Regions from separate parts of the Streptomyces sp. NBC_00104 genome, predicted to be linked through region 1. Evidence: riboswitches for the same ligand, from Rfam matches in the RefSeq annotation. Region 1 holds a riboswitch; each other region holds the start of a gene.
The links. Region 1 has a riboswitch for cyclic di-AMP ahead of OG272_RS23925 (M23 family metallopeptidase). Riboswitches for the same ligand answer to the same signal wherever they lie in the genome.
Positions count from the first base shown of each region.

Region 2: linked by a shared signal. The riboswitch ahead of OG272_RS07240 (C40 family peptidase) and the one ahead of OG272_RS23925 (M23 family metallopeptidase) in region 1 are both predicted to bind cyclic di-AMP.
Region 3: linked by a shared signal. The riboswitch ahead of OG272_RS20100 (transglycosylase family protein) and the one ahead of OG272_RS23925 (M23 family metallopeptidase) in region 1 are both predicted to bind cyclic di-AMP.

Region 1 is NZ_CP108215.1:5,433,323-5,437,574, reverse strand. It holds gene OG272_RS23930 (PP2C family protein-serine/threonine phosphatase) at 45-1,175, shown strand; cyclic di-AMP (ydaO/yuaA leader) riboswitch at 1,442-1,603, shown strand; gene OG272_RS23925 (M23 family metallopeptidase) at 1,614-2,678, shown strand; gene OG272_RS23920 (PrsW family intramembrane metalloprotease) at 2,929-4,252, opposite strand, start outside.
Region 2 is NZ_CP108215.1:1,687,149-1,691,400, forward strand. It holds gene OG272_RS07225 (hypothetical protein) at 1-224, shown strand, start outside; gene OG272_RS07230 (ATP-dependent Clp protease proteolytic subunit) at 366-1,007, shown strand; gene OG272_RS07235 (hypothetical protein) at 1,015-1,332, shown strand; cyclic di-AMP (ydaO/yuaA leader) riboswitch at 1,664-1,875, shown strand; gene OG272_RS07240 (C40 family peptidase) at 1,879-2,352, shown strand; partial or broken gene OG272_RS07245 (DUF6328 family protein) at 2,430-2,707, shown strand; gene OG272_RS07250 (ATP-binding protein) at 2,764-3,222, opposite strand; gene OG272_RS07255 (helix-turn-helix transcriptional regulator) at 3,470-4,252, shown strand, end outside.
Region 3 is NZ_CP108215.1:4,598,610-4,602,861, forward strand. It holds gene eno (phosphopyruvate hydratase) at 1-823, opposite strand, end outside; gene OG272_RS20100 (transglycosylase family protein) at 1,298-1,993, opposite strand; cyclic di-AMP (ydaO/yuaA leader) riboswitch at 1,998-2,197, opposite strand; gene OG272_RS20105 (transglycosylase family protein) at 2,380-3,438, opposite strand; gene OG272_RS20110 (cytochrome P450) at 3,633-4,252, opposite strand, start outside.

The DNA.
Region 1 (4,252 bases):
CCGGCCGACTAGCCCCGTTCCCCACCGACGGAAACCCTGTATCCGTGGGCAGCCAGTGGGAGTGGAGGGGTGTGCGGGAGCCGGGTGGGCGGCGGTTCTCGTATGCCCGCGCGCTCGTTCGCGTCCTGCCCGCCCTGCTGATCGCCACGGGCCTCTTCTACGACCACTTCACCCCGCGCGAGTTCACGGCGGTCCCCTTCTTCACCGCAGCGCCCCTGGTGGCGGCCCCGCTCTTCTCGCTGCACGGCACGGTGGTCACCGGGCTCGCCTCGATCGCCGGCATCACCGCCGTACGCCTCTACTACGGCGACACGAGCAGCGTGGACGCGATCACCGAGATCGCCACGGTGGCCACCGTCGCCGTACTGGCCGTACTGATCAACCGCCTCGTGCGCCGCAGCGACGCCCGGCTCGCCACCGCCCGTGAGATCGCCGAGGCGGCGCAGCGCGCCGTACTGCCGGTGCCGCAGGAGCGGATCGGCGGACTGGAGATCGCCGCGCGGTACGAGGCGGCGCAGGCCGGGGCGTCGATCGGGGGCGATCTGTACGCGGTGCAGGACTCGCCCCACGGCGTACGGCTGATCGTCGGCGATGTGCGGGGCAAGGGGCTGGGGGCGGTGTCGGCGGTGGCCGTGCTGATCGGCGCGTTCCGGGAGGCGGCCGAGCAGGAGTCGACGCTCGAAGCGGTCGCCCAGCGCCTGGAACGGGCGCTGGCCCGGGAGGCCACGCGCCGCGAGGCCGCGCGACGGGACGCGACGGTGGAGCACGAGGGGTTCGTGACGGCCGTCCTGGCGGAGTTCCCGCACGGCGCCGGCCGTGCCCGGATCGTCAACCGGGGCCACCCGTCCCCCCTGCTGCTGTACGCCGACGGCGTTCTGTGCGCCCTGGAAGCCCCGCAGCCCGCGCTTCCCCTCGGCATGGACGACCTGGGCACCTGGCCCGACCGCGCGGAGGAGACCGGATTCCCGCCCGGCGCCACGCTGCTCTTCTACACCGACGGCCTCTCCGAGGCGCGGGACGCGCGCGGCGCCTTCTACGACCCGGCCGAGCGCCTGTCCGGACGCACCTTCTCCGCCCCGCGTGCCCTGTTGACGGCCCTCGCGGAAGAGGTACGCCGTCACACGGGTGGCCGCACGACGGACGACATGGCCCTCCTCGCGGTCCGCCGTCCCTGACGTCGCACACGCCCCTCTCACATCTCTCCCGCTCGATATCACCGAGCGTGTCCGTCCGACCGTCCTCCGTATAACAACTGACGTACCGTCAGGCCATTTGTTACTCCTGAGGAAAGGTCAACTCGCCCGTTTTACGCCCCTCATGACCCGTAAAGTCCAGCGCGAAAGCCGGAACGATCATTAAGAACAGCTTGGAATGGAGTACTCGCGTCTATTAACGTTCGATAACGCAGCGCGGTCGTCCCAGCCGTCACAAGAGACGGCTCCGTGCTCACGCGCCGAATCCCGCAAGGGAACCGGGGAACCACCACCCTGGGGTGAATCGCACGGAAGCCGTCGTGGCAGTACGCACGACTGGTTTACGCGCGTAGGAGACCTTCCTGCTCCGAACCCGTCAGCTAACCCGGTAGGCGAGGAGGAAGGAAGGAGCACGCCCACGTGGCGTCGAACCGGTCCGCGACCGAAGCCCCGTTCGTACCGAGCCAACGAGACGGCGAGAGCCAGACGTTCGGCTACGGCAGCTACAACAGCGACAACGAGGGCCCCTGGCAGGAGTGGAATCCCAGCGAGGAGACCCTGCGCCCCGTTCGCGGTCGGCACCGCGTCGCCAAGCCGCGCGGTGGACTCGCCCGTGGCGGACTGGCCCGCAGCTCCACGGTTCTCGGCGTCGGTGTCATAGCCGCCGTCGGCGGCGCCGGCATGGCCAGCGCGCAGTCCGGCAAGGCCCCGGTGTCCATATCGCTGCCCGACATGCCGAACGTCGGCTCGGTCTTCGAGGACGAGAAGCCCGACGAGCCGGAGCCCCAGGCCTCCACCACCCCGCTCAGCAGTGCCGGCCTGACCACCGCCGACACCGAGCAGGGCACCGCGGACGCCGGCGAGGCGCTGCGCGCCCGCATCATGGCGCAGGCCGAGTCCCAGCAGGAGGCCTTCGACAAGGCCGCCGCCGAGGCCGCCCAGACCGCCGCCGCGGACAAGGCCGCCGAGCAGGCCGCCCAGGAGAAGAGGGAAGCCGAGGCGAAGGAAGCCGCCGCCAAGAAGAAGGCGGAGGAGGAGGCCGCGGCGAAGAAGGAGGCCGAGCGCCTCGCCGCCCTCGCCAAGCAGTTCACGCTTCCCACCTCCTCGTACACCCTCACCTCGACCTTCGGCCAGGCGGGCCCCTACTGGTCCTCCGGCTACCACACCGGCCTCGACTTCGCGGCCCCCACCGGCACCCTCATCAAGGCCGTCCACAGCGGCACCATCACGCAGGCCGGCTACGAGGGCTCCTACGGCTACAAGACCGTCCTCACCCTCGATGACGGCACCGAGATCTGGTACGCCCACCAGTCCTCCATCGGCGTCAGTGTCGGCCAGAAGGTCGCCACCGGCGACGTCATCGGCCGCGTCGGCGCCACCGGCAACGTCACCGGCGCCCACCTCCACATGGAGGTCCACCCGGGCGGCTCCGCCAGCGGCATCGACCCGGCGGCGTGGCTGCGCAGCAAGGGCCTCACCCCGTAGCCGGGCAGAACCAGCGACCACTCCCGCCGGGCCTCGCACCCGCCCGCGGAGACCACGACGCCGCGTAACCCCACGGGGATTACGCGGCGTTCGTCATGCCGGGGGAGCGACAGTACGGTGCGGCGGCGGGGCGGGCGTCCCTACCGCAGGAGGCACCTGGCGCCAGGCGACGGGGGACACACCGGCACGGCCCCGACCACGCCACGCACCGGCAGCCCGCGAACCGCTACGGCTCCCGCTGCCGATACCGCTAGTACCGATACGGGTTGTACGAGGGATACGGAGCCATCCCGTGAACCACCGGCTGCGGATAGGCGGACCCGTACCCGCCGTACCCGCCGTATCCGTATCCGCCGTATCCGTATCCGTACCCGTACCCGCCGTACCCGTGCTTCGGTCCGGCCTCCCGCCCCGCGTACCCCAGGGCCGGGCGGGCCAACTCCCGCCTGCGCCACAGCTCGAACAGCAACTCCCGCTCCCGCAGCGCGAAGTCGCCCCCGGCCCGACCCCGTCGCCCCCGGTTCCGGAGGAACGCCAACCTCGTCGCGTACGCCTGGTACTCCGCGACCGACCGAGCCCCCGCCTTCCCGAAGTGGTGCGCCGCATACTCCCGCGCCACCCGCCGAGCCCGCATCGACCCCAGCACATACGGCTCGGCCGGCGTCAGCCACCCCGCGGCCGCGTACGCCGGCAGCTCCTCCCGCACGGTCCGCAACTCCCGCTGCCGAGCCCAGATCACCAACCACGTCAGCAACCCGAACGCCGGCACCATGAACGCCGCGTACACCGCGAAGAACCCGTACTCCCCGAACGTCGCGGACCCGTTCCAGACCGCGTGCATCCCCATGGCGAGCAACAGCCCGCCCACGGGCACGAGCACCCGCCGCCCCCGCTGCCACTCCGCGGAGAACGCCGCCACCCCGAACCCGATCCCCGTCAGCACGGTGAACAAGGGATGCGCGAACGGCGACATGATCACCCGCACGAAGAACGTCGCCGCGGTGACCGACGCCAGCCCACTCCCTCCGCTGAGCTGATCCGTCCCGAACGCGGTCCCCAGATACAGGATGTTCTCGGTGAACGCGAACCCGGTCGCGGTGAACCCCGCGATCACCACCCCGTCCACGATCCCGGTGAAGTCCCGCCTCCTGAACAGGAAGACGAGCAGGACGGCCGCGGCCTTGGCGGTCTCCTCCACCACGGGCGCTATGACGGTGGCCCCCAGGGTGTCGGCATGCGAGGGGTCCGCGGTCGCCGTGGCTATCCACCGGGTCGCGAAACTGTTCGCCACGATGGCTATCAGCGCCGCCGCGCACGCCCCCCAGGCGAACGCGAACACCAGGTTCCTCCAGGGCCCGGGCTCCACCCGGTCCAGCCACCGGAACGCGGCCATGAGCAACGGCACGGGCAGCACCGAGAGCCCCAGCCCGACGAGAAACCCCTCCGTGCCGGTCTGTTCACGGACGAGCGCGAGGATGACGAGCCCGGAGATCCCGAGCAGTCCTATCAGCGCCCCGTACGTGACGCTCTTCCGCTGCCACCAGCGCGTGGGCCTGAACGCATACCCACCGGCA
Region 2 (4,252 bases), 3.7 Mb from region 1:
AGTTCTCGGGGAATTCCAGTCTGAGCGTGGAGGACGAGGATGCCTACTACTACCTGAAGATCGGGTTCACGTTGGAGATCTCCGGATGGAACGGCGACACGCCACCAGCGGAGAATGTCGTCACGCCCGCCGAGATCGCGAGCGCCCTGTCCGCGATCGCGGTCTCGAAGGGCTGGCCCCCGATCACCTTCTCGGGCAGACCCGCCCCCGTGGCCATCAACTGAGTTCCCCGCCCCGCACTCCTCGGAGCCCCGGACCACCTCGGTCCGGGGCTCCGTCCTTTTCCTCTTCCTTCGACTCCCCTCCTCATCGCCTCGTACGTCCTGTACATTCTGTACAGAAATCGATCAGAGGAGGCGCGCCCCATGCCCGCGAACCGACCCTCGGCCCGTCATGTGCTGCCCGAGTTCACCGAGCGCACCAGTGCGGGTCACCGAACGATGGATCCGTACTCGAAGTTGCTGGAAGAACGGATCGTGTTCCTCGGGACGCAGATCGACGACACGTCGGCGAACGACGTGATGGCGCAGTTCATGCACCTCGAGTACCAGTCGCCGGACCGCGACATCTCGCTGTACATCAACTCGCCGGGCGGCTCGTTCAGCGCGATGACAGCGCTCTACGACACGATCCGGTTCGTCACCTGTGACGTGGAGACCATCTGTCTGGGACAGGCGGGGTCGGCCGCCGCGGTGCTGCTGGCGGCGGGCACACCGGGCAAGCGGTTCATGCTGCCGGGGGCACGCGTACTGATCCACCAACCGGCGGTGGCCGACCGGATCGAGGGACAGGCGAGCGATCTGGCGATCCGGGCCGAGGAGCTGATGCGCAACCGCCGGAAGCTGGAGGAGATGCTCGTCCGGCACACGGGCCAGAGCCCCGAGCGGATCAGTGCCGACATCGAGCGGGACAAGTTCCTCGACGCCGAGGCGGCGGTGGAGTACGGCCTGGCGGACCGGGTGATCCCGAGCCGCAGGACCTCGCCCACGCTCCCCGGCGCGAGGTGAGCCACCGATGCTCCCACCCGAACTGCCGCCGCTGCCCGCGCTCACGCGCGCCGAGGCGGAGCTGATCGACCGTTACCTGGACGTGGTCGACCTGGTCGGCCGGATCAATCCGGCGCGCCCGGGCGACACGTACCGCGGGTTGCGTGCGGCGCAGGCGCTCGTCGCCAAGGCGACCGCTCTGCGCGACGCGCTCGAACTGATGCACAGGCGCGGGGAGAACGAGGTGCACGCCCCGACGCTCGCGCGCGCCCTGCGGGTCCTCGACGGAAAGCGGCGGACGGGCCTGGTGGCGCTACCCCCGGAGCCGGAGGACTGGCCCGCCTGAACCGATCCCGGGCCGCTCTCCGTACTACTGACGGGGCGTCCGGCCCGGGCTTCGCGCCCTCCGGACGGCCTACCGCGATCGACCCATCGGCCCATACGTCGTGAGGACCTGTGAAGTTGCACAACGCGCCCGCTACGCGGTCGGAATGCACTGTTCCGGTGCTGGTGCGGACCTCCTCGAACACGTGGACACAACAGCCGAAATCATTCTGTCCACCCGAACGGGTGAGTGGTGAGTAAGACCACAAATCCATGGTTCCGTTGGGATTTTCGGACGTTCGTGCGTCAAGATCCCTTCCTGACGACAAGCCCCCGCCGCAGCGGCGGGGCGATCCGGGTGGACGCCGAGTCCTGCCGCCGCCCGGATGACCGGTCGACAGGAGTGCATCGGCAGGAGTGGAGGACCCAGGCACGACGGGTCGCCGGAACGGTCAAGCCATGACCGCGCCGAGCAGCCCTTGGGGTGAAGCCGCGTCAGCGGCCGGGCAACTTTGTCAGCCCGAATCCGACAGGTCATCCTTCACAGGCGGCTGACGAAGGGTTGCGCATGTCTGCGCTGAATCGTGTCCCGTCGCTGTTGACCCGGGCCGGCACGGCCTCGGCTCTCACCATCGCCGCAGTGAGCGGCAGCATCGTGGTACCGGGCGTCGCATCCGACGCCGAGGCCGCCACCGTGGCGTCGAAGGCACTCAAGGTCGCGGCTTCCAAGAAGGGCTCCCCTTACAAGTACGGCGCCACGGGCCCGGGCAGGTTCGACTGCTCAGGGCTGACGCTCTACTCGTTCAAGAAGGCGGGCAAGAAGCTGCCCCGTACTGCTCAGCAGCAGTACAACAAGACGAAGCACATCTCCGCGAGCAGCCGCAAGCTCGGAGACCTCGTCTTCTTCCACTCGGGATCGAGCGTCTACCACGTCGGTATCTACGCGGGGAAGGGAAAGATCTGGCACTCGCCGAAGACGGGTGACGTCGTCCGGCTGCAGAAGCTCTGGACGAAGAACGTCTGGTACGGCCGGGTCCGCTGACCCACCGTCGGGGGCGGCGGATCTCTCCGCCGCCCCCGACGGGCGTGCGACGGGCCTTTCTGGTTACCCGCTCGTCCGTGGCCGACGCACGCACCCGCCCCGCACGCGACGAGACACCCCTCGAACGCGCCGACCGCGACTCTCCGAGCTGCTCCAGGAGTTGCGGGTCCCCCAGACCGGGGGAGAGGTCCTCTTCGCGTTCCTGCCGACGCCGGCCTTCACTCCGCGCTTCCCGGACCTGGACTCCGTCCAGCGCGCCACCTACGTCACCACCCTGGTGCCGGCGGTCCTCGCGGCGGCGCTCTGCACCGCCCCGGCCGCCCTGCCCCGCTCGCTCTTCCAGCAGAACACCGAAACCCCGGACGTGGCACTCTGCCGAACGGACGACGCGGTCGCCAGTGGAGAGCCCTGTCAGGTCTCCTGCGGACCGCCTGCCCCGACCGGCTGCACGGGGGCCGTCCAAGGAAGTTCGATCGCCACCGTCTTGCCGCCCTCCCGTGTGGGTCTGACGCTCAGCCTGCCGCCGCACTCGGCGGTCAGCCAGCGGATGATGACCATGCCCCGGCCGTTGTCCTGCTGGACGGCGGCCGGCAGCCGTTTGGGAAAGCGTGGATGACTGTCGGTGACGCCGATGCGCAGGTGCTCGTCCCGGTCGAGTGCCATGTCCACGGTGAAGGTGGGCGACTGACCGAGCGTGTGCTGGACGGCGTTGGTGGCGAGTTCGGACACGATCAGGCGCACGGTGTCCGCGGTGTCCGTGTCGCCCGGCAGGCCCCATTCGGCGAGCACACTGGCGACGTAGTTCCGGGCGGCGGACACCGAGGCGGGATCGCTCGGCAGAGTGACGGATGCTTCCAGGTGATCTGCCATGGCGAGACGTCCCTTTCCCACGGGACCGGTGTCCGACAGGGAGCGGATGGTTCGACTACGGTCCCGGACTGGTGCTTCGCGCCAGACTGCCACTACCTGGGCTGTCACGGGTGGCGATCCACCAAGATATGCATATATCTGTCGCTCGAAGCGGTGAACTATCCGACGGCCGACCGTATTCGGGTGGGGCCTTCGTCCATCCTCTGTCGTCACCCCGACTTCGCGCGCCGGACGGAAGGAGAAACCCATGCAGTACGGTCCGGCGGTCCGCCGCCGCAAGCTCGGCGCCGAGTTGCGTGTACTGCGCACCCGTTCCGCGCTCACCAGTATCGAGGCGGCCCATCGCGTGGGCTGGCACCAGTCCAAGGTGAGCCGGATCGAGACGGGCGCCAGCGGGGTGAAGCCCGCGGACGTCCGCAAGCTGCTGGACGCGTACGGAATCGACGACACGGAGTTACGGGAGCTGCTCCTGGCGTTGGCGGGCTCCGAGGACGGCGGCGGGCGGCACAACTGGTGGCATGCGTACCGGGGCGTACTGCCGCCGACGTACCGGGACTTCATCAGTCTGGAGTCGCAGGCCGGGGGGATGCGGACGCTGGAGACCTCGGTGGTGCCGGGGCTGCTGCAGATCCCCGAGTACGCGCGGGCGGTGACGCGGGCCGCGGTGGAGGGGCTGGAAGACGACAAACTCGACGCGCTCGTGGAAGTACGGCTCGCGCGGCAGGAGGTGCTGCGCGGGAACCCGCCGATGGAGCTGAGCGCCGTGCTCGACGAGGGCGTTCTCCGGCGCGAGGTGGGCGGTCCCGAGATCATGGCCCGGCAGCTGGGCCGTCTGGTCGAGGCGGCGCGGCTTCCTCAAGTGCGACTGCAGGTACTGCCGTTCACTGCCGGGGCGCACATCGGCGTCACGGGTCCTTTCGTAATTTTCTCATTTCGGAGCACATCCGATCTGGACGTGGTTGTTCTCGACCACTTGACGAGTAGCCTCTATCTCGAACGGAAAGAAGACCTCAAGGCGTATGTCGAGGCC
Region 3 (4,252 bases), 830 kb from region 1:
AGACGAGCTCCTCGTAGTACTCGGTCATCTCGGCGGCCGAGCGGGACTTGCCCTCGAACTCGTACTTGCCGTCCTTGTAGAACTCGGACGCGGCGACGTCGAGCGCGAGCGCGATCTGCTCGCCGGGTACGTAACCGGCCTGCTTGATGGCCTCGAGGATGAGGTCGAGCGCGGCGCGGTTGGACTCCAGGTTCGGGGCGAAGCCGCCCTCGTCGCCGAGGCCGGTGGACAGGCCCTTGGTCTTCAGCACCTTCTTGAGGGTGTGGTAGACCTCGGCGCCCCAGCGCAGGGCCTCGGAGAAGGACTCCGCGCCGATGGGGGCGATCATGAACTCCTGGATGTCCACGTTGGAGTCGGCGTGCGAGCCGCCGTTCAGGATGTTCATCATCGGAACGGGCAGCAGGTGCGCGTTCGGGCCGCCCAGGTAGCGGAAGAGCGGCAGGTCGCTGGCCTCGGAGGCGGCGTGGGCGACGGCGAGGGAGACGCCGAGGATGGCGTTGGCGCCGAGGGAGCCCTTGTTGTCGGTGGCGTCCAGGTCGAACATCGCCTGGTCGATCAGGCGCTGCTCGGTGGCGTCGTAGCCGACGAGCTCCGGGCCGATCTGCTCGATCACGGCGAGGACGGCCTTCTCGACACCCTTGCCGAGGTAGCGGTTGGGGTCGCCGTCACGGAGCTCGATGGCTTCGAAGGCACCCGTGGAGGCGCCGGACGGGACGGCGGCACGACCGGTGCTGCCGTCGTCGAGGCCGACCTCGACCTCGACGGTGGGGTTGCCTCGCGAGTCGAGGATTTCCCGGGCTACGACGACGTCGATGGACGGCACGAGCATCTCCTTCATGGGATGTGACGCTGGTTGTGCGGGGCCGCTTGGGCCTTGCGACTAGAGCCTAACCGCCCCCGGGCCGTCGGCAGCCGACCGACCGTCCCGTGGACAGACAGACCGTACCCATTGTTTCAGGTCGGAACAAAGGGGGGTGGGCGAGAAAGTGAACAGAAAGAGGGAGAGGCGAGGAAGAGGAGAGGGAGAGGAGAGAGGGAGTGGCGAGGAAGACGGGCATGAAAAAGCCCCGCCCCGGTGCGTACGGGGGAATGCGCACCGGGGCGGGGAGCCCGTGGGGACGGGGGGACGGCCCTCACGAGGTCTTCACTATGGAGGACACGGATGTGAGCGGGCTGTGGTTCAGCTGGAGAGCGGCTCGATTTTCGGCCCGGCCGAACCCGCCCCGCCCCGCCTGCCCGGCCGTGGGGGCGGCCGTGGGGATGGCAGGCGGTCGGCGGCCGTCGCGATCGCCGTGGGTCAGCTCAGGTGGAGCTGCTGGCCCGGGTAGATGAAGTCGGCGTCGTCGATGATGTCCTTGTTCAGCTCGAAGAGCTTCTCCCAGCCACCCTTGACGTTCTTCTTCTCGGCGATGGCGCTGAGGGTGTCGCCGCTGACGACCTTGTACTCGCCGTCGCCCTTCTCGACCTTCTTGCCGGTCGGGGTCTCGACGGTGGCACGCTCGGAGGAGCGGGAGGCGCGGGTCTCCTGGCTGCTCTTCTCGGTGCTCTTCTGGGTGCTCTCCTGCGAGGAGGAACCGGAGTCCGAGTTGCCGCTGGAGGCGGCGGCGCCGTCGTACGAGGCGCTGGACAGGCCGGTGCCGCAGACGGGCCAGGCACCCTTGCCCTGGCCCGCGAGGACCTTCTCGGCGATCGCGATCTGCTGGGCCTTGCTCGCCTGGTCGGCGGTGGAGGCGTACTGCGTACCGCCGTAGGCGGCCCAGGTGGAGGCGGAGAACTGCAGACCGCCGTAGTAGCCGTTACCGGTGTTGATGGACCAGTTCCCGCCGGACTCGCACTGGGCGACGGTGTCCCACTCGGAGGCGGTGGCGGCGGAGGCGCTGCCGGCGACCATCAGCGGAGCGGCGATGGCGGCGGCACCGGTGACACCGGCGACGGCGATGGCGCGAGCCGCCTTGGACGGACGGCGGTGCTTGCCCTTGCTGGAAAACAGCATGGAGTGATCCCCTCACCGACGCCTGCGAGGTGAGCTGTCGGGTTCGGGCCGGTTGAGTTGCCCGGCCGCGCCCGCTCGCCTTTCGGCTCACATGGCGCGGCTTCACCCCGAGCCGGTTCCGGACGTGCGCCCCCGAAGGGCCGCAACCACCGGACCCGGCACTTACCTTGGGTCCCCCGCTCCTGCCTACGGCGCTTGACGCGACGACTGTTCCATGCGGCCGTTGGCAGGATTCGGCGTACCGACCGCAGGGGCCCGCTGTGGCGAGCGGTCACGACCGTAGACACGTGATTCGCCGGATTTCAAAGACGATCAGGGGGTCTGTGATTCATCTCCCACGGAGATCAAAACGGGCATTCAGGGGCGAACCGTGACCTGAACTGCCGCTACTTTTCGCCCGTTTCGACACCGACTTCGAGGGTCTGACCGGGAAGGATAAGGTCCGGGTCAGTTCCGACCGTGGCCTCGTTCTCGGCGTACAGCTCCCGCCACCCGCCGCCCAGGCCGAGCGAGTTCACGATGCCCGTCAGGCTGTCGCCCGCCTGGACGGTGTACGCGCCGTCGACGACCTCACGCGCCGCGTCGCCATCACGGGAGGCGTGACGGCCGGAGGACGCGGAGTCGGTGCGGGAGCCGTCGGCCGCGTCCGTGCCGGCCTCGGTGTCCGCGTCGACGTCCTCGTCGGCACTGGCGCCGCGATGACGGCCGGTGCCACCCTCACTGTCGTCCGCAGCCGAAGAGCTGTCGCTCTGACCCGACTTGTCCGAGTCTGCGCTGCCGGAGCCGGCGGAGTCGTCCGAGTCGGTGCCGGTTCTGGCCTTGGTGGAACCCTCGAAGACATCGGCGGACGATCCCGACGATTCGGACGATTCGCTCGGCCCGCGGGAGCCGCTGGAGCCGGTGGAGTCCGTCGGTCCGGTGGAGTCGGTCGAGTCGGCCGACTTGCCCGACTTGGCCGCGTCCGTCGAGGCGGACGAATCCGATGTATCGGATGAACCTGACGAACTGGACGAATCCTCAGAGTCCGAGGAGTCGTCCGCGACGCCCGTGTCCACGTCGGCGGAACCGGAGTCGCCTCCGAGGTTGTGGAGGAGTCCACAGGTGGCCCAGACGCCGACGCCCTGGCCGGCGAGCACCTTCTCGGCGACGGCTATCTGCTGCGAACGGCTGGCCTGGTCGGCGGTCGCCGCGTACTCCAGACCGCCGTACTTCTCCCAGTTCGCCTGGGTGAGCTGAAGGCCGCCGTAGCGTCCGTTCCCGGTGTCCGCGCTCCAGGAGCCACCGCTCTCGCACTCCGCCACCTGGTCCCAGGTGGTTCCGCCGGCCGCGCTCGCGCCGGTGGCGCCGAGGAGTGGAATCGCGATGGCCGAGCCGGTCACTCCCGCCGCGACGAGGAGGGCCGGAGCCTGACGGGGGCGACGGTGACGACCGTTCCCGGAGAGCATGCGGTTGCCTTTCACGCGACAGCAGTGGCCTGTGCGACGGGCGTGGTGACCTCTTCGCACTGACGTGTGAACGTAGCCGCAGTCGATCAGTTGTCACAAGTTAATGCAGCGTAGATCACGTGAAGATCACAGACTTGAGGGAGTGTCATCTTCTGACACGGAATGGGGTATGGCTACGGCCCGCCCGGGTACGACTACGGGTTGCTCACCAACCCGGTCACCGGCCGCTCCCGCGGGGTGAATTCGACCGGAAGCGTGCGCAATCCGCGCATGATGAGCCCTCCTCGCCACCTCAAATCGGCAGAATCCCCCGCCAGTCGCAGGTCGGGGAGGCGGGTGAGGAGCGTGGCCAGCGCCGTCTGCCCTTCGAGGCGGGCGAGGGGGGCGCCGAGGCAGTAGTGGATGCCGTGGCCGTAGCCGAGGTGCTGGTTGTCCCGGCGGGAGAGATCGAGGGTGTCGGGGTCGTCGAAGCGGGCCGGGTCGCGGTCGGCCGCCGCGAGGACGACGAGGACGGGGTCGCCGGGGGCGATGTCCTGCCCGCCGAGGGTGAGGGGTTGGGTCGCGAAGCGCCAGGTGGCGAGTTCGACGGGGCCGTCGTAGCGGAGGAGTTCCTCGACGCCGGTTTCGAGCAGCGCGGTCTCCCGCGCGGCGAGGGAGTCCTGGAGGCGGGTGCGCTGGTCGGGATGGGTGAGGAGGGCGTACATGCCGTTCCCGATGAGGTTGACGGTCGTCTCGAACCCGGCGAACAGCAGGATGAACGCCATCGCCGCGGCCTCGTTCTCGGTGAGGTGCTCACCGTGGTCGGAGGAGCGGA